4 regions of the Neorhizobium tunisiense genome follow, and region 4 is predicted to be linked to each of the others. Evidence: predicted binding sites of a transcription regulator. Region 4 holds the regulator's gene; each other region holds the start of a gene.
The links. Region 4 encodes LexA, which represses DNA repair genes until DNA is damaged. Its sites were predicted from a motif close to TGTTCNNNNTGTGTTCNG; they were not measured.
Positions count from the first base shown of each region.

Region 1 (5,874 bases), on a different contig from region 4:
CCGGTGAGGCGCTTCTTCACCATCTCTCTGCCGCTTCTGTCGCCGACGACGTTTTTCCTGTTCATCATCAACGTGAACTACACGATGTTCGACACCTTCCCGATCGTCGATGCCACGACGGGCGGCGGGCCTGCCCAGACGACGACCACGCTCGTCTACAAGGTCTATCAGGACGGTTACGTTGGTCTGAACATCGGGTCGTCCTCGGCGCAGTCGGTATTGCTGATGTTGATCGTGATGCTGCTGACCTTCGTTCAGTTCCGCTTCGTCGAACGCCGCGTCCAGTATTGAGGAACGATCATGGTTGAAAATCGCCCCTTCCTCACCTTCGTCACCCACGCTTTCCTGATTCTGGGATTTCTGGTGGTCGCGCTACCGGTCTATGTCGCGATCGTGGCATCGACCCATGACATCTCGACGCTGATGAGCGGGCCTGTTCCGCTTCTGCCGGGCTCGCATCTCATCGAGAACTATTCGACCATTCTGACGAGCGCCTCTGCCGCTCACGGCCTGCCCAACTATTCGCACATGGCGCTGAACTCCCTGATCATGGCGTTGGCGATCACGGTCGGGAAAATCGCGATCTCGATCCTGTCAGCCTTTGCGATCGTCTATTTCCGGTTTCCTTTCCGGCTGCTGGCGTTCTGGATCATCTTCGTGACGCTGATGCTGCCGGTCGAGGTGCGCATCATGCCGACGTACAAGATCGTCGCCGACCTTGGCATGCTGAATTCGTGGGCCGGCCTGACCGTCCCCCTGATCGCATCGGCCACGGCGACCTTCCTGTTCCGCCAGTTCTTCATGACGGTCCCGGACGAGCTTCTGGAAGCGGCCCGGGTGGACGGAGCAGGCCCCATGAAGTTCTTCCGGGACATCCTGCTGCCGCTCTCGCGCACCAATATCGGCGCGCTATGCGTCATCCTCTTCATCTATGGCTGGGTTCAATACCTCTGGCCGCTCCTGGTGACCACCGACCCCGGCTACTACACGCTGATGATGGGGATGAAGCGCATGGTCACCGTGCAGGATGGTGTCATCGAGTGGCAGCTCGTCATGGCAGGCTCCGTGCTTGCCATGCTTCCCCCCATCCTCGTCGTGGTTTTCATGCAGCGGTTGTTCATCCGCGGGCTTACTGAAACGGAGAAATAACATGGCTGGAATCCACATTTCGGAAGTCTCGAAGATTTATAATGGCGGCGTAAAGGCGGTAAGCTCCGTCTCCATCGACATCGTCGACGGTGAGTTCATCGTCCTCGTCGGTCCTTCGGGCTGCGGCAAGTCCACGCTCTTGCGCATGGTTGCAGGGCTGGAAGCCATTTCCGCGGGCGAGGTGAAGATCGCCGGACGGGTCGTCAACCAGATCGAGCCGGCCGAGCGCGACATCGCCATGGTTTTCCAGAACTATGCGCTCTATCCGCACATGACGGTCTACAACAACCTCGCCTACGGCCTCAAAAACCGGGGCACGCCGAAGGCCGAGATCGACGCCCGTGTCGCCGAAGCTGCCCGCATGCTGGAGATCACCCAATATCTGGAACGCAAGCCGCGCGCCCTTTCCGGCGGTCAGCGTCAGCGTGTTGCCATGGGCCGCGCCATCGTCCGCAAGCCGGCCGCCTTCCTGTTCGACGAGCCGCTCTCCAACCTCGACGCCAAGCTGCGTGTTTCCATGCGCGGCGAGATCAAGCGCCTGCAGCGCCGCCTCGGCACCACGTCGATCTATGTGACCCACGACCAGCTCGAAGCCATGACGCTGGCCGATCGCCTCGTCGTTCTGAACGGCGGCCAGATCGAGCAGATCGGTGCGCCGCTGGAAGTCTACCACGCGCCGGCCTCCACCTTCGTCGCAAGCTTCATCGGCTCGCCGGCCATGAACCTCGTCAAGGGCGAGCTGCACGGCGACAAGCTGGCGATCGGCCCGGCGATGATCGGCCTCAACGGTTTCGCACCAACTTCGGGCGCCGTTACCGTCGGCGTCCGCGCCGAGGATCTGCGCATTGCGCGCGACGACGAAGAGGCTCTGCCGTTCCGTCTCGAATATACAGAGGAACTGGGTGCCCAGCGCCTGATTCACGGTCTGGTTGGCGACCAGCAGATCACCGCTGCCGTTTCGCCGGAGATCGCGCTGTCGCCGGACATGCGCGTTGCCGTCGATGCCAAGCGCCTGCACTTCTTCTCGATCGATACGGGTAAGCGCCTGCCGGGCAACGTTCCGGCGGAGGCCAAGCTTGCGCCGGTCGAGCCGGTTATCTGAGGGCCCAATCCGAAATTGAGGCCGATCGTTAAAATTCTAGCATCGGCCTGAAGAGTGGGCTTACTCTTTGCCACTAGCATCTCCCGGAATTGACAGCTTCCGGGGGAAAGATGAGTTGGCACGTCCTCGCCGCGACCGCAGCGGCAATTGCATTTCGGTACAAGTCCTACACGCCCGAGAAGCCGAAGGTGAAGCCGTTCATCGGCGCCTGCCCCCATTCTCTTGAAATGAAGCCGATGCCGATCGAGCCCACATGGGTGCTCGCCGGCGATCCCCAGGCGCGCGCCGGTTCCCATTCCACCGCCGAGGACGATTGCGCGACGACCGGGGTGTGGGAATGTACGGCGGGCGAGTTCCGCTGGTACTTCCATTGGGACGAAACAGTGGTGATCCTGGAAGGCGAAGTGCATGTGACTGCCGAGGACGGCACTGAGCGCGTTCTGCAGGCAGGCGATGTCGCCTATTTCAAGGGCCGGACCTGGGCCACCTGGCGGATCGACACATATCTGAAGAAGGTCGCCTTCATCCGCCGGCCTTTCCCGAAGCCGATCGCCATGCTTTTCCGCCTGCGCAACATGTTGCGGGCAAAGACGCAGGTCGGCATCTCCGCGTGATATCGGCCCGATTGCAGTTGCCTTTGGAGGCTCGCCATCCTACATCAGGCGGGCCAATCCTAGGGGGCTGAAGTCATGGCGAAAATCCGCAAGGTCGCGTTCCAGATGGACCATATTTCCGGCATCAGCATTGCCGGCGATTCTACTTTCGCCATGGCGCTCGAAGCGCAGGCGCGTGGCTTCGAGCTGTTTCACTACACCCCCGACCGCCTGACCATGCGTGACGGAAAGATCTTCGCTGCCGTCGAGCCGTTGCAGGTACGCGACGTCAAGGGCGAGCATTTCACGCTCGGAAAGAAGGAACGCGTCGACCTGTCGGCGATGGACGTCGTCCATCTCCGCCAGGATCCGCCCTTTGACATGGGCTATATCACCTCGACCCATCTGCTCGAGCGCATCCACCCGAAGACGCTTGTCGTCAACGACCCCGCCTGGGTGCGCAACTCTCCGGAGAAGATTTTCGTCACCGAATTCGCCGATCTGATGCCGGCAACGCTGATCAGCCGAGATCCGGGCGAAATCGCCCGCTTCCGGGAAGAGATGGGCGATATCATCCTGAAGCCGCTTTACGGCAATGGCGGTGCGGGTGTTTTCCATTCCGCCCGCGATGACCGCAATTTCACGTCGCTGCTCGAAATGTTCGGCCAGATGTATCGCGGCGAACCCTATATCGCCCAGGCCTATCTGCCGGCCGTGCGCAAGGGCGACAAGCGTATCCTTCTGGTGGACGGCGAGCCGGTCGGTGCGATCAACCGGGTTCCCGCCGAACACGACAGCCGTTCCAACATGCATGTCGGCGGCCGCGCCGAGGCGACCGAGATCACGCCGCGCGAGAAGGAAATCTGCGCCCGTATCGGACCCGCCCTGCGCGAGCGCGGCTTCATCTTCGTCGGCATCGATGTGATCGGCGACTACATGACCGAGATCAACGTCACATCTCCGACGGGCATCCGCGAAGTCAAGAAGTTCGGCGGCGCCGACGTCGCAGGCCTCCTCTGGGATGCGATCGAGGCAAAACGCGCCTGACGAAGACAAGGCGTTTCGGATACGGATCGCCTTTGTTCTCACGATACAACCGCACGCAACCCATATGCAGCGGATGCGTGAAATTGTTCGATCAATGTTCTTGTTTCATTCCTATTTCTATGCCAGATTGCAATTCCTGGCACGGAAAGCGTGTATCGCTGGCGTCCCGGACATGAAGTTAGGGGCGGGGTGGATATGGTTTCGCGCGTCAGTACAGTCGCATTCCAGGGCATAGAAGGCGTTCCGGTCGACGTGCAGGTCATGGTCGGGCCTGGAAAAATAAACATGCATATCGTCGGCCTGCCGGATAAGGCGGTGGCCGAGAGCCGCGAGCGGGTGCAGGCGGCATTGCACGCCTCGGGCCTTGCCATGCCGCCGAAGAAGATCACCGTCAATCTGGCGCCGGCCGACCTGCCGAAGGAAGGATCTCATTTCGACCTGCCGATCGCGCTGGCGCTGATGGCGGCGCTGGGCGCCGTTCCCGGAGATGCGCTTACCGGTTATGTGGTGCTTGGGGAACTGAACCTCGACGGCACGCTTGCGCCTGTGGCCGGCGCACTTCCGGCGGCGATCGCCGCCAACGCGCTGGGAAAGGGCCTGATCTGCCCGGCCGACAGCGGCGCGGAAGCCGCCTGGGCAGGGGCCGATATCGATATCGTCGCACCGCGTAGCCTGATCGCGCTCGCAAACCATTTCCGCGGCACCCAGGTCATCTCGCGTCCGCAGCCGGCAATCCGCGCCTTGCCTGCCAATTTGCCGGATCTCATCGACATCAAGGGCCAGGAAAGCGCCAAGCGGGCGCTGGAAGTCGCCGCCGCCGGTGGGCACAACCTTCTGATGGTCGGTCCTCCCGGCTCCGGAAAATCGATGCTCGCCGCCCGGCTGCCGTCCATCCTGCCGCCGCTTTCGGCTGCCGAACTGCTGGAAGTGTCGATGATCCACTCGATCGCAGGCCAGCTTTCCGGCGGCAAGCTTTCCGATCGCCGGCCTTACCGCACGCCGCACCATTCGGCCACCATGGCAGCACTGGTGGGCGGTGGCCTGCGCGCCAGGCCCGGGGAGGCATCGCTTGCCCATCACGGCGTGCTGTTCCTCGATGAATTCCCGGAATTCTCGCCGCAGGCTCTGGACGCGCTCCGCCAGCCGCTGGAGACCGGCGAATGTATTATCGCCCGCGCCAACCATCGGGTTTCCTATCCCGCCAGTATCCAGCTCGTTGCCGCCATGAACCCATGCCGCTGCGGCATGGCAGGCGAACCCGGCCATTCCTGCGCACGTGGGCCAAAATGCATGTCGGACTACCAGGGACGCATTTCGGGGCCGCTGATGGACCGGATCGATATCCGCATCGACGTGCCGGCGGTCTCGGCCGCCGATCTCATTCGCCCGATGCCGGCGGAAAGCAGCGCGGATGTCGCCAGGCGCGTGGCGGCTGCGCGTGACAGGCAGCGCGAGCGGTTCGAGCAGGCCGGTTATCCGCGCGTGCTCACCAATGCCCGCTGCTCGACGGCGCTGATCGAGAAGATCGCCGAACCCGATCCCGGTGGTCTCCAACTGCTCAGGGATGCGGCGGAAAAGCTCAAATTCTCGGCCCGCGGATACCACCGCATATTGAAAGTCGCCCGCACGCTCGCCGATCTCGACGGCAAGGACACGGTCGGCCGCATTCATCTCGCCGAGGCGATTTCCTATCGCATGGCCGGCGAACGGCTGGCGACCGCGGCGGCATGAAGCAGAAGGTTAGGGATGGGGTTGCGAAGGCCGGGAGGTGGCGATGAATTAGCTCTGCGGCCAGGGCAGGCGGTCACCGATGACCAAGCTCCACTTGGGCGGACCGCCGCTTAGGCAGACGCGGATAGCATACGCTTCCGTCGTTATCCTCAGGTCAAGCCCGAGGACGACGACCTGAAGAAGTGCAGCTAACCACCCAACCCCTCAAACAGCGCGGTCGAGAGATAACGTTCGGCGAAGGACGGGATGATG
Region 1 covers NZ_JBDIUU010000009.1:286,801-292,674, forward strand. Annotated here, with positions in the region: gene ugpA (sn-glycerol-3-phosphate ABC transporter permease UgpA) at 1-291, shown strand, start outside; gene ugpE (sn-glycerol-3-phosphate ABC transporter permease UgpE) at 301-1,149, shown strand; gene ugpC (sn-glycerol-3-phosphate ABC transporter ATP-binding protein UgpC) at 1,151-2,251, shown strand; gene ABCW43_RS24525 (cupin domain-containing protein) at 2,362-2,865, shown strand; gene gshB (glutathione synthase) at 2,941-3,891, shown strand; gene ABCW43_RS24535 (YifB family Mg chelatase-like AAA ATPase) at 4,087-5,622, shown strand; gene cysK (cysteine synthase A) at 5,811-5,874, opposite strand, start outside.
Region 1: ABCW43_RS24535 (YifB family Mg chelatase-like AAA ATPase) is a predicted target of LexA. The motif match lies at 3,976-3,993, and genes of this name have one in related genera.

Region 2 (5,874 bases), on a different contig from region 4:
GCGCGCGTCAGGCCGACATAGGCGAGGCGGCGTTCTTCCTCCAGGCCCGAGCGGCCGCCCTCGTCGAGCGCCCGCTGGTGCGGAAACAGGCCTTCCTCCCAGCCGGGCAGGAAAACGGTGTCGAATTCCAGGCCCTTGGCCGAATGCAGCGTCATGATCGAGACGGCGTCGAGGTTCTCGTTGGTCTCCGCATCCATGACCAGCGACACGTGTTCGAGGAAACCGCGCATGCTCTCGAAGGCCTCCATGGAGCGCACGAGTTCCTTGAGGTTTTCCAGCCGGCCCGGCGCTTCGGCCGATTTGTCGTTCTGCCACATGGCGGTATAGCCGCTCTCGTCGAGGATCTGCTCGGCGAGCGTGGTGTGCAGGGTGTTTTCGAGCAGGCCCTGCCAGCGGCGGAAATCGGTGACCACGTCGAACAGCGCCTTGCGCGCCTTCGGCTTCAGTTCGTCGGTCTCGATGAGATCGGCTGCGGCGGCGAGCATCGGGATGTCGCGGGCGCGGGCATAGTCGTGCAGGTAGCGCACGGTCGTGTCGCCGAGGCCGCGTTTCGGGGTGTTGATGATCCGCTCGAAGGCGAGGTCATCGGAGGGCTGGCAGACCATGCGGAAATAGGCCATCGCGTCGCGGATCTCGAGCCGCTCGTAGAAGCGCGGGCCGCCGATGACGCGGTAGTTGAGGCCAAGCGTCACGAACCGGTCTTCGAACTCGCGCATCTGGAACGAGGCGCGCACCAGGATCGCCATGTCGTTGAGCTTGTGCTTGTTCCGCTGGAGGTTTTCGATCTCCTCGCCGACGGCGCGCGCTTCCTCCTCCGAATCCCAGGCGGCATGCACCACCACCTTCTCGTCATCGGGGTCGGAGCGGTCGGTGAACAGCGTCTTGCCGAGGCGGCCCTCGTTATGGGCGATCAGGTGGCCGGCGGCGCCGAGGATATGTTCGGTGGAGCGGTAGTTGCGCTCGAGCTTGATCACCTTGGCGCCCGGAAAATCCTTCTCGAAGCGCAGGATGTTGTCGACTTCGGCGCCGCGCCAGCCATAGATCGACTGGTCGTCGTCACCGACGCAGCAGACGTTCTGGGGAATGTCCTTCGGCCGCTGCGCAAGCAGCCGCAGCCACATATACTGCGCCGTATTGGTATCCTGGTACTCGTCGACCAGGATATAGCGGAATTTTCCGTGATATTCCTTCAGGAGATCCGGGTTCTTGCGGAAGATGGCGATGGGGTGCAGCAGGAGGTCGCCGAAATCGCAGGCGTTCAGCGTGCGCAGGCGGTTTTGGTAGGCGGCGTAGAGTTCGCGGCCCTTGCCGTTGGCAAAGGCGCGGGCGTCGCCTTCCGGGATGTCGGCCGGCAGCAGGCCCTTGTTCTTCCAGGTATCGATCATGCCGGCGAACTGTTTTGCCGGCCAGCGCTTGTCGTCCAGCCCCTCGGCCTGGATCAGCTGCTTGATCAGCCGCACCACGTCGTCGGTATCGAGGATGGTGAAGTCGGAGCGAAGGCCGGCGAGTTCCGCATGGCGGCGCAGCAGTTTTACGCCGATCGAGTGGAACGTACCCATCCAGGGCATGCCCTCGACCGCGCCGCCGACCAGAACGCCGACGCGTTCCTTCATCTCGCGCGCCGCCTTGTTGGTGAAGGTGACGGCAAGGATCTGCGAAGGGAAGGCCCGGCCGCTCGCAAGGATGTGGGCGATGCGGGTGGTCAGCACCCGCGTCTTGCCCGTGCCCGCGCCCGCGAGCACGAGGACAGGGCCGTCGAGCGTCTCGACCGCTTCGCGCTGTTCCGGGTTGAGGCCTGCGAGATAGTCGGGCGCCCGGTTCTGGTCGCGGGCCGCCATGGCGCGCGCGGCGATGCCGAGGCCGCCATTGCCGGCAGCTTGCGGCGGGGCTGGCGACGTGGCTTTGCGCGGCGCCTGCGGGTGCTGCGGTTCTTCGTCGAAGAACGGAATGTCGTCGAAACTGTTCGTCATGCGGCCAATGTAGTGATTCGGACCTGAAAGACCAGAAAATGTTCTGCTTTCATTCCGACTGTTCACACAAGGCAAGGCCAAATTGTGAAGAGGCCGCCGGTTGCCCACTGCGAAAGCGGCGATTTTAGGAGTATATGTATGCCTCCGGCCTAACATATCCGTGAAATATCGTGAGGTTACATTTTTGTAAGGTTGCCGAACACCCATTGCGTGAGCACCTGCAAACAAGGATACTCCCGGGCAATATGGCCTTTTCGTGCCGCCATCGGAGAATTGAATGCGGATTTGGAAACAGCTTCTGCTCTGTATCGTAGTCCTGGCCGGAGCGCTCGGCCTGTGGGTCTACCTGGTGCCGAGCGCCGGCGGAACCCTGACAAAGATGGGCGTTCCCGGTGAAGTGATCGCCGCCGTCATTCCGAGAACCGCGGCCCAGCCCGCACCCGCTCCAGCGGGTGGTGCCGGCGGCAATCCCGCGGTGCGTCCGCAAGGCGAAGGCGGAGCACAGGGAGCAACCCAGAACGGCCAGCGCGGGGCAGGCGGCCAAGGTGGCGGACAGGGTGGCGGCAATCGCGCCACGCTCGTCGTCGCCCAGCCGGTCGCGACCGGCACCGTTAACGACAGCCTCTCGGCGATCGGCAGCGGCGAGGCGATCCAGTCGGTCGTCGTCATGCCGCAGGCTTCCGGTACCATCAACGAGATCATGGTGACGTCGGGCCAGAAGGTCACCAAGGGCCAGGTTCTCGCCCGCCTCGACGACGAAGAGCAGACGATCGAGCGCGACAAGGCGCGGGTGGCGCTGGCCAGCGCCCAGGAAAAATCCGCCTCCTACAAGAACCTTCAGTCATTCTCGCGCCTTGACGTTTTCGATGCGCAGATCGCCGAACAGGCCGCCAAGCTTGCGCTCTCCACCGCCGAACTCAATCTCCGGCGCCGCGACATCGTTGCGCCGATCGAGGGCATTGCCGGCATCGTCGCGGTCAATATCGGCGACAACGTCACCACCCAGACCAATGTCGTGACGATCGACGACCGCACGGCGATCCTCGTCGATTTCTGGGCGCCGGAGCGTTTTGCCGTCGCCATCGAACCGGGCCAGGCGGTCGAGGCGAGTTCGATCGCCCGTCCGGGCCAGGTCTTTTCCGGCAAGGTCGAAGCAATCGACAACCGCATCGATCCCGCCAGCCGCACGATGCGGATCCGCGCCCGGGTGGAAAATCCGGGCGACGTGCTGCGCGCCGGCATGGCCTTCAACGTCGGCATGCGCTTTGCCGGCGAAAGATATCCGGCGGTCGATCCGCTGGCCATCCAGTGGGACGGCGAAGGTTCGTATGTCTGGCAGGTCAGGGACAATAAATCCGTCAAGACCCGGGTGCGCGTCGTTCAGCGCAATCCCGATGCGGTCCTCGTGGGCGCCGAGCTCAAAGAGGGCGACAGGATCGTGACCGAAGGTTTGCAGCGTGTGAGGGAAGGGGCGGCGGTCCGGATTTTCGGGGCGCCGGAAACGGCTGAGGTGGCGCGCCAATGAAGACGGAGCTCCCAGGCGTTGGCCATGACGACGACGGCAAGGCAGAGGCGGAGAAATCCGGGCAGAGCTTTACCGCCCTCTTCGTCCGCCGGCCGATCCTTGCCGCAGTTCTGAACACGCTGATGGTCGTCGCGGGTCTTGCGGCGCTCGCCGGCGTCGAGGTGCGCGAACTTCCCGACGTCGACCAGCCGGTCATCACGGTGCGTACCAATTATGACGGCGCCTCGCCGCAGACGATGGACCAGGAAGTCACCCAGGTCATCGAAGGCGCGGTCGCCCGCGTCTCCGGCCTCAAGGCGCTGTCCTCGCAGTCGCAATTCGGCTCCAGCCGCGTGACGATGGAATTTGCCGACAGCGTCGATCTGTCGGAAGCCGCAAACGACGTGCGCGATGCGGTCGGCCGTGTCGTCAACCAGCTGCCGGACGATGCCGACGAGCCGCGCATCGTCAAGGCGGACGCCGATTCCGACGCGATCATGCGGCTTGCGGTCACCTCGTCGAAACTGTCGATGGAAGACCTCACCCAGCTCGTCAACAATGAGGTCGTCGATCGGCTCGCCGCCGTCGAAGGTGTGGCGGACGTCGATCTCTATGGCGACCAGGACAAGGTTTTTCGCGTCGACGTGAACCAGGCGGCATTGGCCGGCCGAGGGCTCACCGTCGCCGACGTCTCCAAGGCGCTGTCGAGCGCCGCTCTCGACGTTCCGGCCGGCTCGCTGAAGAGCACGACCCAGGATATCGTCGTTCGCGCCACCGCCAACCTCACCACGCCGCAGGATTTCGAAAACGTCCTGGTAAGCCCGAATGTCCGCGTCCGCGATGTGGCGACCGTGGCACTCGGTCCGGATGACGGCACGACCGTGCTGCGCGCCAACGGCGTGCAGGGCGTCGGCCTCGGCATCATCCGCCAGGCGCAGTCGAACACGCTCAACATTTCCGAAGGCGTCAAGGCCGCCGTCGCGGAGATGCAGAAGACCCTGCCGGAAGGCACTCGCATCGCCATCACTGGCGACGACGCGATCTTCATCCAGGGCGCGCTGCACGAGGTCGAGATCGCGTTGATGCTCTCGGCCGCGGTCGTCGTCGTGGTCATCTACCTCTTCCTGCGGGACTGGCGCGCCACGCTGATCCCGGCGATCACCATGCCGGTGGCGCTGATCGGCACGCTGGTGGCGATCTACCTCGTCGGTTTCTCGATCAACATCCTGACGCTGCTCGCGATCGTGCTCGCGACCGGTCTCGTGGTCGACGACGCGATCGTCGTGCTCGAAAACATCGTCCGGCGACGAGCGGAAGGCATGGGTCCGCGCGCCGCCGCCGTGCTCGGTACCCAGGAAGTGTTCTTCGCCGTCATCGCGACCACCGCAACGCTCGCAGCCGTCTTCATTCCGCTGTCCTTCCTGCCCGGCCAGATCGGCGGCCTGTTCAAGGAATTCGGCTTCGTACTCGCCTTCTCGGTGGCCTTGTCGTCGGTCACCGCCCTGACGCTCTGCCCGATGCTCGCGTCGCGCATGCTGACCAAGCCGATGAAGGAGGACCACGGCCTGCTCGGAGCCTTCGGCAACGGGTTCGCCAGGGTCTATGCGTCGTCGCTGCGGTTCTGCCTCAATGCGCCGCTGGTCGTCATCGTCGTGTCGGTGGTCTTCTCGATTGCCGCCTACAATGTCTTCGGGCTGGTCAAGAGCGAACTGACGCCGCGCGAAGACCGCGCCACGATCATGCTGCGCCTGACGACTCCGCAGGGCGTCAGCCTCGACTATACCCGCGACCAGATGCAGCGCGTCGAGGAGAACCTGAAGTCGCTGCGCGATTCCGGCGAGATCACCAATGTCTTCTCGATCTCGGGTTTCGGCAGCAATACCAATAGCGGCTTCATGGTGCTGACGCTGGCGCCCTGGGACGAGCGCACCCGCAGCCAGGACCAGATCGCCGCCGACGTTAACGCCGCGGCGCTCCGGGTTCCGGCCCTGCGCGGCTTCACCATGCAGGCGAACAGCCTGAAGATCCGCGGCGCCGGCAACGGCCTGCAGATGGCCCTGGTCGGCAACGACTACGACCTCCTGACCTCGACGGCCCAGAAGCTCGTGTCGCATATGGAAAGCGAGGGCGCCCGATTCTTCGATACGCCGCGTCTCACCAACGAGCCGACCCAGGCGCAGCTTTCGGTCGCGATCGACCGCGAGCGGGCCTCCGACCTCGGCATCGACATTACCGGCCTGTCGACCGCCATGCAGTCTCTGCTCGAAGGCCGCTCGGTCGTCGACGTCTTCGTCAATGGCGATGCGCTGCCCGTCAAGCTCACCTCGACCACAAGGCCGATCGACGACCCGACCGATCTAGAGAACATCTTCCTCAAGACCGGTGACGGCAAGATCGTGC
Region 2 covers NZ_JBDIUU010000005.1:141,382-147,255, reverse strand. Annotated here, with positions in the region: gene ABCW43_RS18900 (ATP-dependent helicase) at 1-1,970, opposite strand, end outside; gene ABCW43_RS18895 (efflux RND transporter periplasmic adaptor subunit) at 2,248-3,495, shown strand; gene ABCW43_RS18890 (efflux RND transporter permease subunit) at 3,492-5,874, shown strand, end outside.
Region 2: ABCW43_RS18900 (ATP-dependent helicase) is a predicted target of LexA. The motif match lies at 2,010-2,027, and genes of this name have one in related genera.

Region 3 (5,874 bases), 140 kb from region 4:
GATAGGCGCGGCCCATCTGCTGGATGAGCGCCGGCAGCAGTTTCCAGAGCAGCGGATCGCGGGCGCCGAGCAGCTGCGCATGGCGCATGGCGCGGCGCATGATGCGGCGGAGCACATAACCTCGGCCTTCGTTCGAGGGCAGTACGCCGTCGGCGATCAGGAACGCGGAAGAGCGCAGGTGATCGGCGATGACACGGTGGCTGCCGCGATGCTCGCCTTCCGCCTTGACGCCGGTCGCTTCTTCCGAGGCCGAGATCAGCGCCCGGAACAGGTCGATGTCGTAATTGTCGTGCTGGCCCTGCAGGACGGCGGCAACACGCTCCAGGCCCATGCCGGTATCGATCGACGGGCGCGGCAGGTCGATCCGCTCTTCCTTGGTCACCTGCTCGTACTGCATGAAGACGAGATTCCAGATCTCGATGAACCGGTCGCCATCCTCCTCCGGCGAACCGGGAGGGCCGCCCCAGATATGCTCGCCATGGTCATAGAAGATTTCCGAGCACGGGCCGCAGGGACCGGTATCGCCCATCGCCCAGAAATTGTCGCTGGTCGGAATGCGGATGATTCTGTCGTCCGAAAGACCGGCGATCTTCTTCCAGAGGCCGAAAGCCTCGTCGTCGGTGTGATACACCGTCACCATGAGACGCTTGGCGTCGAGGCCGAATTCCTTGGTGATCAGGTTCCAGGCAAGCTCGATGGCGCGTTCCTTGAAGTAGTCGCCGAAGGAAAAATTGCCGAGCATTTCGAAGAAGGTGTGATGGCGGGCGGTATAACCGACATTGTCGAGGTCGTTATGCTTGCCGCCGGCACGAACGCATTTTTGGGCCGTCGCCGCCGTCGAATAGGGGCGTTTCTCAAGACCGGTGAAGACGTTCTTGAACTGCACCATGCCGGCATTGGTGAACATCAGCGTCGGATCGTTGCGCGGCACCAGCGGACTGGAGGAAACAACCTCGTGCCCGTTCTTTCGGAAATAGTCGAGGAAGGTCGACCGGATTTCATTCACGCCGCTCATGCTACGCCCTTTTTACCGCCGGATGCGGTCCTATTATTCGAAAACCAAAGGCTTGTATCGCCCACACCCCCAACTGTCCAGCCGCCCCGCCGCCTCACCGAACGAGAAACCGGCCGCGCATCTTTCCATGCGCGGCCGGTTCAAAAGCAATCAGCCGGAGAAAACTCCGAGTGCGGCGGGAAGGCTTACATATCTGCAGCCATGTCACCGTCGTCAGCGTCCGGGCCGCCATTCTGCAGGAAGCGGTCGGCGATGAGGCCGGCATTCTGGCGGAGCGACGTCTCGATCTCCCGGGCAAGCTCCGGATTATCGCGCAGGAACGTCTTGGCGTTCTCGCGGCCCTGGCCAAGGCGCTGGCTGTTATAGGAGAACCACGCACCGGACTTCTCGACGATGCCAGCCTTGACGCCGAGATCGATCAGCTCGCCGGTCTTGGAAACACCTTCGCCATACATGATGTCGAATTCGACCTGCTTGAAGGGCGGAGCCATCTTGTTCTTGACGACCTTGACGCGGGTCTGGTTGCCAACCACTTCCTCGCGTTCCTTGACCTGGCCAATGCGGCGGATGTCGAGGCGAACCGAGGCGTAGAACTTCAAGGCGTTGCCGCCGGTGGTGGTTTCGGGGGAACCGAACATCACACCGATCTTCATACGGATCTGGTTGATGAAGATCACCATCGTATTCGACTTGGAGATCGAAGCGGTGAGCTTGCGCAGCGCCTGGCTCATCAGGCGGGCCTGAAGGCCCGGCAGGCTGTCGCCCATCTCGCCTTCGATTTCGGCGCGCGGCGTCAGGGCTGCAACCGAGTCGATAACGAGGACATCGACGGCACCGGAACGGACCAGCGTGTCGGTGATTTCGAGCGCCTGCTCGCCGGTATCCGGCTGCGAGATCAGAAGGTTCTGGAGATCGACGCCAAGCTTGCGGGCATAGACCGGATCGAGCGCATGTTCGGCGTCGACGAAGGCGCAGATGCCGCCCTTCTTCTGGGCTTCAGCAATCGTCTGCAGCGCAAGCGTGGTCTTGCCCGAGCTTTCCGGACCATAGATTTCGATGATGCGGCCCTTTGGCAGACCACCGATTCCCAGCGCGATATCGAGGCTGAGAGAGCCGGTCGAAACCGTCTCGACCTCAACGATGCTCTCGTTCGCACCGAGCTTCATGATCGATCCCTTACCGAAGGACCGTTCGATCTGCGACAATGCTGCTTCCAGCGCCTTGCTCTTGTCCACGCCTTTATCCTCTACGAGCCGCAAACTATTCTGTGCCATCTGGTCCCACCTTTAGGTTATTGCCGCCGCGCGCGCAATGAAGCAGCTGATAAAGGTGATGTACCTATTTTGTTCTCATTTGGCAAGGGTCACTCAAGAGATTGAGTCAAAATAGATATTTCGATTTCGTTCTCAGGATGTTCACGCCCGCCTGGGTGTGGAAAATCCCCGTTTGAAATCAAGGCTGCGCCGCAATTCGACGAGGGAATCGCGGCGTTTGAAATTTATGAGAGACAATCCGATTCTCACTCCGAATCGAGCATTTCCCGGACCGCCACGGCAAGCTGCTTCAGCGAGAATGGCTTCGGCAGGAAGCCGAACTTGGCGTCGGCCGGCAGGTTGCGGGCAAAGGCATCCTCGGCATAGCCCGAGACGAAGATGAACTTCATGTCCGGATAGATCTTGCGCAGCTCGGTCAAAAGCGTCGGCCCATCCATTTCCGGCATGACGACGTCGGAGACGACGATATCGACCTTGCCCTGGAGCTCTTCCATGATGTCGAGCGCTTCGGTGCCGGAACCCGCTTCGTGCACGGTATAGCCGCGGGTTTCCAGCATGCGCTTGCCGCCGCGACGGACGGCCTCCTCGTCCTCGACAAGCAGGACGACCGCCGACTTGCCGGTGAGGTCGAGGTCGTCGGAAGCGGAGGTCGACACGACAGGCGCGAGAGCGGCCGGCTGCGCCTGCGGACCGGTTGCGGGAGCATCCTGGACGACGACAGGCGCTTCGGGAATGTGGCGGGGCAAGAAGATGCGGAAACTCGTGCCGCGTCCGACTTCCGATTCGGGATAGATATAGCCGCCGGACTGTTTGACGATGCCATAGACCATCGAGAGACCGAGGCCGGTGCCCTTGCCCACTTCCTTGGTGGTGAAGAACGGCTCGAAGATCTTGTCCATGATTTCAGGCGGAATGCCCGTGCCGGTATCGGAAACCTCGATCATCACGAAATCCTCGGCCGGCAGGTCCGTCTGGTGGAAACCGCCCGCGTCCTCGGCGGACACGTTGCGGGTCTTGATCAGGATCGTGCCGCCCTGGGGCATGGCGTCGCGCGCGTTGACACAGAGGTTGATCAGCACCTGCTCGAACTGCGAAAGATCGGTGCGCACCGGCCAGATATCGCGGCCGTAATCCACTTCGAGCTTCACATTGGTGCCGGAGATCAGCCGGTCCACCAGCATGCGCAGGTCGCCGACGACGTCGGTCAGGTTCAGCACCGCCGGCCGCATGGTCTGCTTGCGCGAGAAGGCCAGCAGCTGGCGCACCAGCACGGCGGCGCGGTTGGCGTTGCGCTTGATCTCCATCAGGTCGGCAAAACTCGCATCGGAGGGCCGCGCCTGCAGCAGAAGATGATCGGAGGACAGAAGGATAGCCGTCAGCACGTTGTTGAAGTCATGGGCGATGCCGCCCGCCAGCGTGCCGACCGCATTGAGCTTCTGGGTCTGGGCCATCTGGGTTTCGAGCGCCTTCTGCTCGGTCGTTTCGACGGCATAGACGATCGCGGCCTCTTCCGGCGCCTCGTCGCTTTCGTCGATCACGGCGTTCACATAGAAGCGTACATAGCGGTTCTCGTCACCCGGGTGGCGCGAATCGATCGGGGCGATATCGCCCTGTCCGTCCTTGGCAGCGGCAATCGCCTGCATCAGATGCTGGCGGGAATTGTCGTGCACGATGCGGTCGAGTTCGATACCGGCATCCACGTCGTCGCGGGAAACGACGCCGGCAAACAGTTTGAGGAACGGCGCATTGATGCGCAGGATCCGGCCTTCGCCGTCGACGGAGGCGATCGCCATCGGCGTGTTGTTGAAGAAACGCGTGAAGCGCATCGCGGAGGCGGACTGGTCGCCCTCGCCGCCCTTCGGCCGCGCCAGCACGATGGTGCGGCTTTCGCCCGGCGCGCCGTCGCGGGTGGCGCTGACATTGTGCACGAGGCGCACGGGCAGGCTCTGGCCGTTGGCGCGGCGCAGATCGAGGTCGAGCGTTTCGGTGCGCTTCAGACCGGGTGCTGCCTGCACCGACTGGATCAGCGCCATGCCCTCGCCCGCCACCAGATCGGCGATCGTCACCGAGCGCGGCACGAACTTGGTCAGGTCGATGCCGAGCCATTCCGCAAGCGTGGCGTTCAGGTAGAAGATTTCGCCCTTCTTGCCGGCGGAGAAGAAGCCGGCGGGCGCATGGTCGAGATAGTCGATGGCGTTCTGCAGTTCGCGGAAGAACCGTTCCTGGTCGTCGCGTTCCGAGGTGATGTCGGTGATCTGCCAGATATCGAGCTGGCCCTTGCGGCTGTCGGCAGGCGTCAGCAGCCGTGCCTTGAGACGGTACCAGTGGGCACCGGAACCGTTGCCGGTCGTGCGTCCGATCGGCTGGAGAAGCCGGAACTCCTCATGGCCTTCCCGGCCTTCGCGCAGAGCCGTCGTCAGCCTGTAAAGCGCCTCGGTCGATTCGCGGGTCTTGGACAGAAGCGCTTCGAGCGACTGCACGTTGCTCGCCTTGGTCGCGCCGGTCATCCGGCCATAGGCGGCGTTGGCGTAAAGAATACGACCCTTGGCATCGGTGATCAGAATGCCGTCGGGATGGTTGGCGAGGAAACCGCGGGCCAGCTCGTCGGAACGCGACTGCGGCATGACCTCGACGAGGCCGATGATCGACGACACCAGGAAGAAGATGCCGACCATCGCGAGAATGCCGAGCAGGCCGAGCACCAGCTCGTTGTCGAGCGCATGCTGGAACAGTACGAATCCGGCGGCCACGCCACAGAGAACGAGCGCCAGAAGGACGATCCGGATGATAGTGCCGCCACGCGTCCCTTTTTCCACCAGGGGCGCCTCGTAGTTGCCGCTCTGCTGCAACTTCGTCATCAATTCCTCGCATTTCGACCGGCGCCGCGGCCATGAACATTCAGGGATCAGGAATCCCGCGATTCCTTATTAGCAAGTTGCAGGTTAAGCAAAAAGCTCTGCTGAGCCACAAAACCCGGGACAGTTTGGCGGAGTGACCTATCTTTGCTTTTCTACGCTGTCTTTCAGCGCGGGACAGTGACAGTTAGCAGCTTGCTTCGGTAGGAAAAAAGTCGTTTTTTACCGCGGCTTTCACATGAGGAGTGGCAAGATATGTTGAATGACCTGATAGGCGCCTATGGAGGCAACCTCCTGATCGCAGTCGTCGGCGTCGGCATCGGGCTTCTCGTGCTCATCGGCGTGCTCTGGCTCATCCGCAGCCGTACTGGCCCTTCGCCCTTCGTGCGCGGCGGCAAAAACCGCCAGCCGCGGCTGCAGGTGCTGGATGCGGCAGCCGTCGATGCGCGGCGTCGGCTGGTTCTCATCCGCCGCGACGGGGTCGAACACCTGATCATGATCGGCGGGCCGACCGATATCGTCATCGAAAGCGGAATTTCCACGGCGGTACCTGCCATGCCGGCAACCCTTGCGACAGGGGCCAACCGGTTCCAGCCAATGGACATGACGGTTCCCGTCCAAGCGGCACCCGCCATGGAAGCCCGACCGGCTGCCGTTGCCGAACCACGCCCTGCCCCGATCCCACGTCCCGCAGCTCCGGAACCGCGCGTCGAGCCGGCCCGGGAAAGCG
Region 3 covers NZ_JBDIUU010000001.1:244,476-250,349, forward strand. Annotated here, with positions in the region: gene alaS (alanine--tRNA ligase) at 1-1,015, opposite strand, end outside; gene recA (recombinase RecA) at 1,201-2,289, opposite strand; gene cckA (cell cycle histidine kinase CckA) at 2,535-5,147, opposite strand; gene ABCW43_RS01380 (flagellar biosynthetic protein FliO) at 5,400-5,874, shown strand, end outside.
Region 3: recA (recombinase RecA) is a predicted target of LexA. The motif match lies at 2,349-2,366, and genes of this name have one in related genera.

Region 4 (5,874 bases):
CCCGGGGCTGGATTGCGGACGTCGAAACCCGGCTTTTCGATCTGCGCAGCGCAATCGCAACCCGTATCCGGGAGACCGTGCCCGGAGATCCCGGCGCCTTTGCCGCGGCGATCGTCACGGACGAGCGCCGGGCGATTTCCGAAGACACCACCGAGGCGCTGCGACTGTCGGGCCTCGCCCATATCGTCGCCATTTCCGGGCTGAACATGGCGCTCGCTGCCGGCATCTTTTTTGTCGGCGTGCGTACCGTGCTTTCCGTCTTCACGGGCTTCGCCCAGGCCTATCCGGTCAAGAAGATCGCCGCACTTGGTGCCCTGATGATGGCGACGGCCTACTACCTGATCTCTGGTTTCGGCGTTTCGGCCGAGCGGGCCTATATCATGATGGCGATCATGCTGGTGGCGGTCCTTTTCGATCGGCCATCGATCAGCCTGCGCAATGTGGCGCTGTCTGCGCTCACCATCATCGCCATGTCGCCCTCGGAAATACTGGGGCCGAGCTTTCAGATGTCGTTTGCCGCCACCGCTGCCCTGGTTGCCGGCTACGCGCTCTGGAAACATAGGGCGGAAGGCCGCGATCCCGAACCTCTGCCGTTCCGTCACCCTCTGGTGACGCCCGTTCTGACGTCCTGGAATTTCGCGGCCGGCATCTTCGTGACCTCGCTGATCGGCGGCATTTCGACCGCAATGTTCTCGGTCGAACATTTCCACCGTATCGCCACCTACGGCCTTGCAGCGAACCTCGCCGCCATGCCGATCATCTCCTTCGTGGTCATGCCGGCCGGGCTGGCCGGCATGTTGCTGATGCCGTTCGGCCTCGATGCTCCCTTCATGAAGCTCATGGGCCTCGGCCTGGAGTGGGTGATCGCCATTGCCAACCACGTTGCCGCCTGGGGCGGCGATGTCGGCACAGGACGACAGCATCCCTGGTTCCTGACCGTCTCGACCGCAGGTTTTCTGCTGCTGACGCTGCTGAGGACGAGACTGAGATTGATCGGGCTGCCACTGATGATGACTGCTCTGCTGCTTTCCTGGCATGAGCGGTCGATGCCCCTGCCGGATATACTGATCTCGGAAGACGGGACCACGGTCGCCGTTCTAGATGGGGAGGGGGTCGCCATCAATCGCGCCCGCCCGCCCGACTTCATCTACGACCAATGGAAGAGGGCCCTTTTGCTCGGCGATCCCACCAAGCCTGAAATGTCGCCATCCAGGGAAAAGCCGCCCGACGACAAGCCTCCCGGCGAGAAAGCCAACGAGCGGCGCGAGCTGGCCCCAGCGGAACTCGAAACGGCAAAGTCGCAAATGAAACGAGCGCCTGCCGGCCGCTTCACCTGTGAGCAGAAGGCCTGGTGCGCGGCACGCACGGGCAAGGGCATCGTTATCGCTGTCGAGGACAGCCGTTATGCCGGTGCCGCCTGCGACGCCGCCAATCTTGTCATTGCCCCGCGCGCCCGCTTCGACCAATGCCGGTCCGGCGCGCCGATGATCAACGGCGCCACGCTTCGCAAGGCGGGCGCCATGGAGATATTCCTCAACGGCGCGACCGACGTTCGGCGCTGGCAGATCCGTGCCGCCATGGCGGGCGAGGATCGACCCTGGAGCAGGCACCGCCACTATGATTGGCGAAGCCGTGGTTTTGACAGGTCATTGCCGGAACCGGTCCGGCAGATGATCAGTGATACCGGCGGATGAGGCCGACGAGCTTGCCTTGGATCTTCACCCGGTCCGGCCCGAAAATCCGGGTTTCGTAGGCGGGGTTGGCGGCTTCGAGCGCGATCGAAGCGCCGCGGCGGCGAAAACGCTTCAGCGTCGCTTCCTCGTCGTCCACCAACGCCACGACGATATCGCCCGGATTGGCCGTATTGCTGTTGCGGATGATCACCGTATCGCCGTCGAGAATGCCGGCCTCGATCATCGAGTCGCCCTTGACCTCCAGCGCATAATGTTCGCCTGAGCCGAGCATTTCGGCGGGCACGGCAATGTCGTGCGTATTGTTCTGGATCGCCGAGATCGGCACGCCGGCAGCGATGCGGCCCATGACCGGAACGGTCGTGGCGTTCGATGGGTCGTCGTTGGCGGCGGGCTTTGGAGGCACCGCGACGGGCTGCGGCTTGCCGAGGCTGCCCTCGATGACGCTCGGCGAAAAACCGCGGCGGGGCTGGATGCTCGGCGAATAGGCTTCCGGCAGCTTGATGACTTCGAGCGCACGGGCCCGGTTCGGCAGGCGGCGGATGAAGCCGCGTTCCTCGAGGGCCGTGATCAGCCGGTGGATGCCGGATTTGGACGCGAGGTCGAGAGCGTCCTTCATTTCGTCGAATGACGGCGGGATGCCGGATTCCTTCATGCGTTCGTGAATGAACAGAAGCAATTCCTGTTGTTTGCGCGTGAGCATCTTTTGGCACCCTCAGAGTCGGAAACAAATCCAGAACGGACACTATATGTTCCATATGTGTTCTGCAAGTCCCTAAATTTCTGTGAAGTATGAAGATTTTTTCTTCATAGATGCGTGCCAGATATCTCGTGTCACACCACTTGCGCGGCGCGAGCCCGCTGCCAAAGTAGCTTTGCGATTCCAATTCCGGGGGGCCTCGCTTGAACGCAAGACCGATCGATCATCTCGTGCTGCCGGTGGCGGGACTTGCCGCTGCGCGTTCCCGGCTCACGAAGCTTGGTTTTACAGTTGCGCCGGACGCTTTTCATCCTTTCGGCACAGCCAATGCTTGCGTGTTCTTCTCGGATGGCAGCTACCTGGAGCCGCTGGCTCTTGCCAATCGCCGCCATGCAAGCGCTGCCGCCAAACGCGGTAACGTTTTTACGGCACGCGATCTGGCCTTCCGCAACGGGCGCGACAGGCAGGGGTTCTCCGCGCTCGTTATCGCCACGGGTGACGCGATGGCCGATCACGCGCGTTTCAAGATGCGTGGCATCTCGGCAGGCGACGTGCTGGAATTTTCCCGCGGCATGACCTTGGCCGATGGTTCCGAAACGCAGGCGAGCTTCCGGCTGGCTTTTGCGGGTGATGACCGCGCACCTGATTTCCTGATGTTTTCGTGCCAGCGGATCAATCCCCTGCCGGCCGATCGCGGCGAACTGGAGCGCCATTCCAATGCCGTCACGGGGCTGAGCAAGATCATCCTGTCGGCCTCGGCACCCTCCGACTTCGTACCCCTGGCGGAGCAGGTGCTGCTGACGAAGGCCAAGCCGGAGGCCGCGTCGATCGAGCTTGCCGCTGCCAATGCCCGCATTCGCATCCTGCAGGATCACCAACTCGAAGCGGAATTCGCCCTGCCGTCGACGCCGGGTGCCGAGGGGCTGCGCGGCCGGGTGATCATCTTCAAGACGACCGATCTTGCCGTGACAGAGATCACCCTTGCTGCTAATGACGTCGCATTCGTCCGCCGGGAGGGCCGTGTTCTCGTCTCGGCGGCGCCCGGCCAGGGTGTTTTGTTCGGCTTCGAGGAATAGGTTCATGGAAGTTACCGCCAATCCACGCGTCTCCGTCGGCGAAGGAGACGGCAAGGTGGTTTTCGCGCAGGATGCAAAGCTGTCGCTGATCGCCGGCCCCTGCCAGATGGAGAGCCGCGACCACGCCTTCATGATGGCAGGCGCGTTGAAGGAACTCTGCGGCAAGCTCGGTATCGGCCTCGTCTATAAGTCCTCCTTCGACAAGGCCAACCGCACGTCGATTTCCGGCAAGCGCGGCATCGGGCTCGAAACCGCCATGGAGATCTTTGCCGACCTCAAGAAGGAATTCGGCTTTCCGGTTTTGACCGACATTCACACGGAAGAGCAATGCGCCGTTGTCGCGGAGACGGTCGACATCCTGCAGATCCCGGCTTTCCTCTCCCGCCAGACGGACCTGCTTGTCGCAGCCGCCAAGACCGGTCGCGTCGTCAACGTCAAGAAGGGCCAGTTCCTGGCGCCCTGGGACATGAAGAACGTGCTTGCCAAGTTCACCCAGAGCGGCAATCCGAACGTGCTGCTCTGCGAGCGCGGTGCTTCCTTCGGCTACAACACGCTGGTCTCCGACATGCGCTCGCTGCCGATCATGGCGTCGCTCGGCGCTCCGGTCATCTTTGATGCGACACATTCGGTGCAGCAGCCGGGCGGGCAGGGCGCTTCGACGGGCGGCGACCGCACCATGGTGCCGGTGCTGGCGCGCGCGGCCGTCGCGGTCGGTGTCGCCGGCGTCTTTCTCGAAACCCACCAGGATCCGGACAACGCGCCCTCGGACGGCCCCAACATGGTGTATCTGAAGGACATGCCGCGGCTGCTCGAAAAGCTGCTCGCTCTCGATGCCATCGCCAAGGCGGCTTGAGCCCGCTCACTAAAAGCGCGCAAACTGCTTCGATTGTAATTTTCGCGTCATTGATTATGAGACATTTTCAGTGACCTCGTGACGTCAAGTCCAAACCCAGGGAGAGACCCTTGACCGCCATCACCGATATCATCGCCCGCGAAATCCTCGACAGCCGCGGCAATCCGACCGTTGAGGTGGATGTCTATCTGGAAGACGGATCGATGGGCCGCGCGGCCGTTCCGTCGGGCGCCTCCACCGGCGCGCACGAAGCCGTCGAACTGCGTGACGGCGGCAAGCGCTACCACGGCAAGGGCGTCGAGAAGGCGGTCGAAGCCGTCAATACCGAGATCTTCGATGCGATCGGCGGCTTCGATGCCGAAAGCCAGATCCATATCGACAAGACGATGATCGCGCTCGACGGTACGCCGAACAAGTCGCGCCTCGGCGCCAATGCCATCCTCGGCGTCTCGCTCGCCGTCGCCAAGGCCGCCGCCGAAACGTCCGGCCTGCCGCTCTACCGTTATGTCGGCGGCCCGAACGCCCATGTCCTGCCGGTGCCGATGATGAACATCATCAACGGCGGCGCCCATGCCGACAACCCGATCGACTTCCAGGAATTCATGGTCATGCCGGTCGGCGCCGATACGCTGAAGGACGCCGTGCGCATGGGCTCGGAGATCTTCCACGTCCTCAAGAAGGAACTGGCGGCCCAGGGCCACAACACCAATGTCGGCGACGAAGGCGGTTTCGCACCGGGCCTGAAGAGTGCGTCCGAAGCTCTCGACTTCATCATGAAATCGGTTGAAAAGGCCGGTTACAAGCCGGGCGACGACGTATGCCTGGCGCTCGACTGCGCTTCGACCGAATTCTTCAAGAACGGCAAGTACGAAATGGAAGGCGAAGGCCGCACGCTCGAGCCGGAAGCCATGGCCGACTATCTGGCCGAGCTTGCAGCCAAGTATCCGATCATTTCGATCGAAGACGGCATGGCCGAAGACGATTGGGCCGGCTGGAAGTACCTGACCGACAAGATCGGCGCTAAGTGCCAGCTGGTCGGCGACGACCTGTTCGTCACCAATTCGGCCCGCCTGCGCGACGGCATCAAGATGGGCGTCGCCAACTCCATCCTCGTCAAGGTCAACCAGATCGGCTCGCTGTCGGAAACGCTCGATGCCGTCGAGACGGCACATAAGGCGAGCTATACCGCCGTCATGTCGCACCGCTCGGGCGAAACGGAAGATTCGACCATCGCCGATCTCGCCGTCGCCACCAATTGCGGACAGATCAAGACCGGCTCGCTGTCGCGCTCCGACCGGCTTGCCAAGTACAACCAGCTCATCCGCATCGAGGAAATGCTGGGCCCGCAGGCGGTCTATGCCGGTCGCGGCATCCTGAAGGGTTAAGGACTGTTTGGCGAAGCCGACGAAACGATCCAGTGATCGTTTCGAAGGACGTACGCCCTGAGCCCAAGCGAAGGGCCAGCAAATCATTGCATCATAATTCCAAAGCCCGCGCCGAAAGACGCGGGCTTTTTTCGGACTCGATTCTGGTCAACGATTGCTTAAGCAAGTT
Region 4 covers NZ_JBDIUU010000001.1:383,854-389,727, reverse strand. Annotated here, with positions in the region: gene ABCW43_RS02030 (ComEC/Rec2 family competence protein) at 1-1,694, shown strand, start outside; gene lexA (transcriptional repressor LexA) at 1,675-2,394, opposite strand; gene ABCW43_RS02020 (VOC family protein) at 2,595-3,467, shown strand; gene kdsA (3-deoxy-8-phosphooctulonate synthase) at 3,472-4,320, shown strand; gene eno (phosphopyruvate hydratase) at 4,431-5,705, shown strand.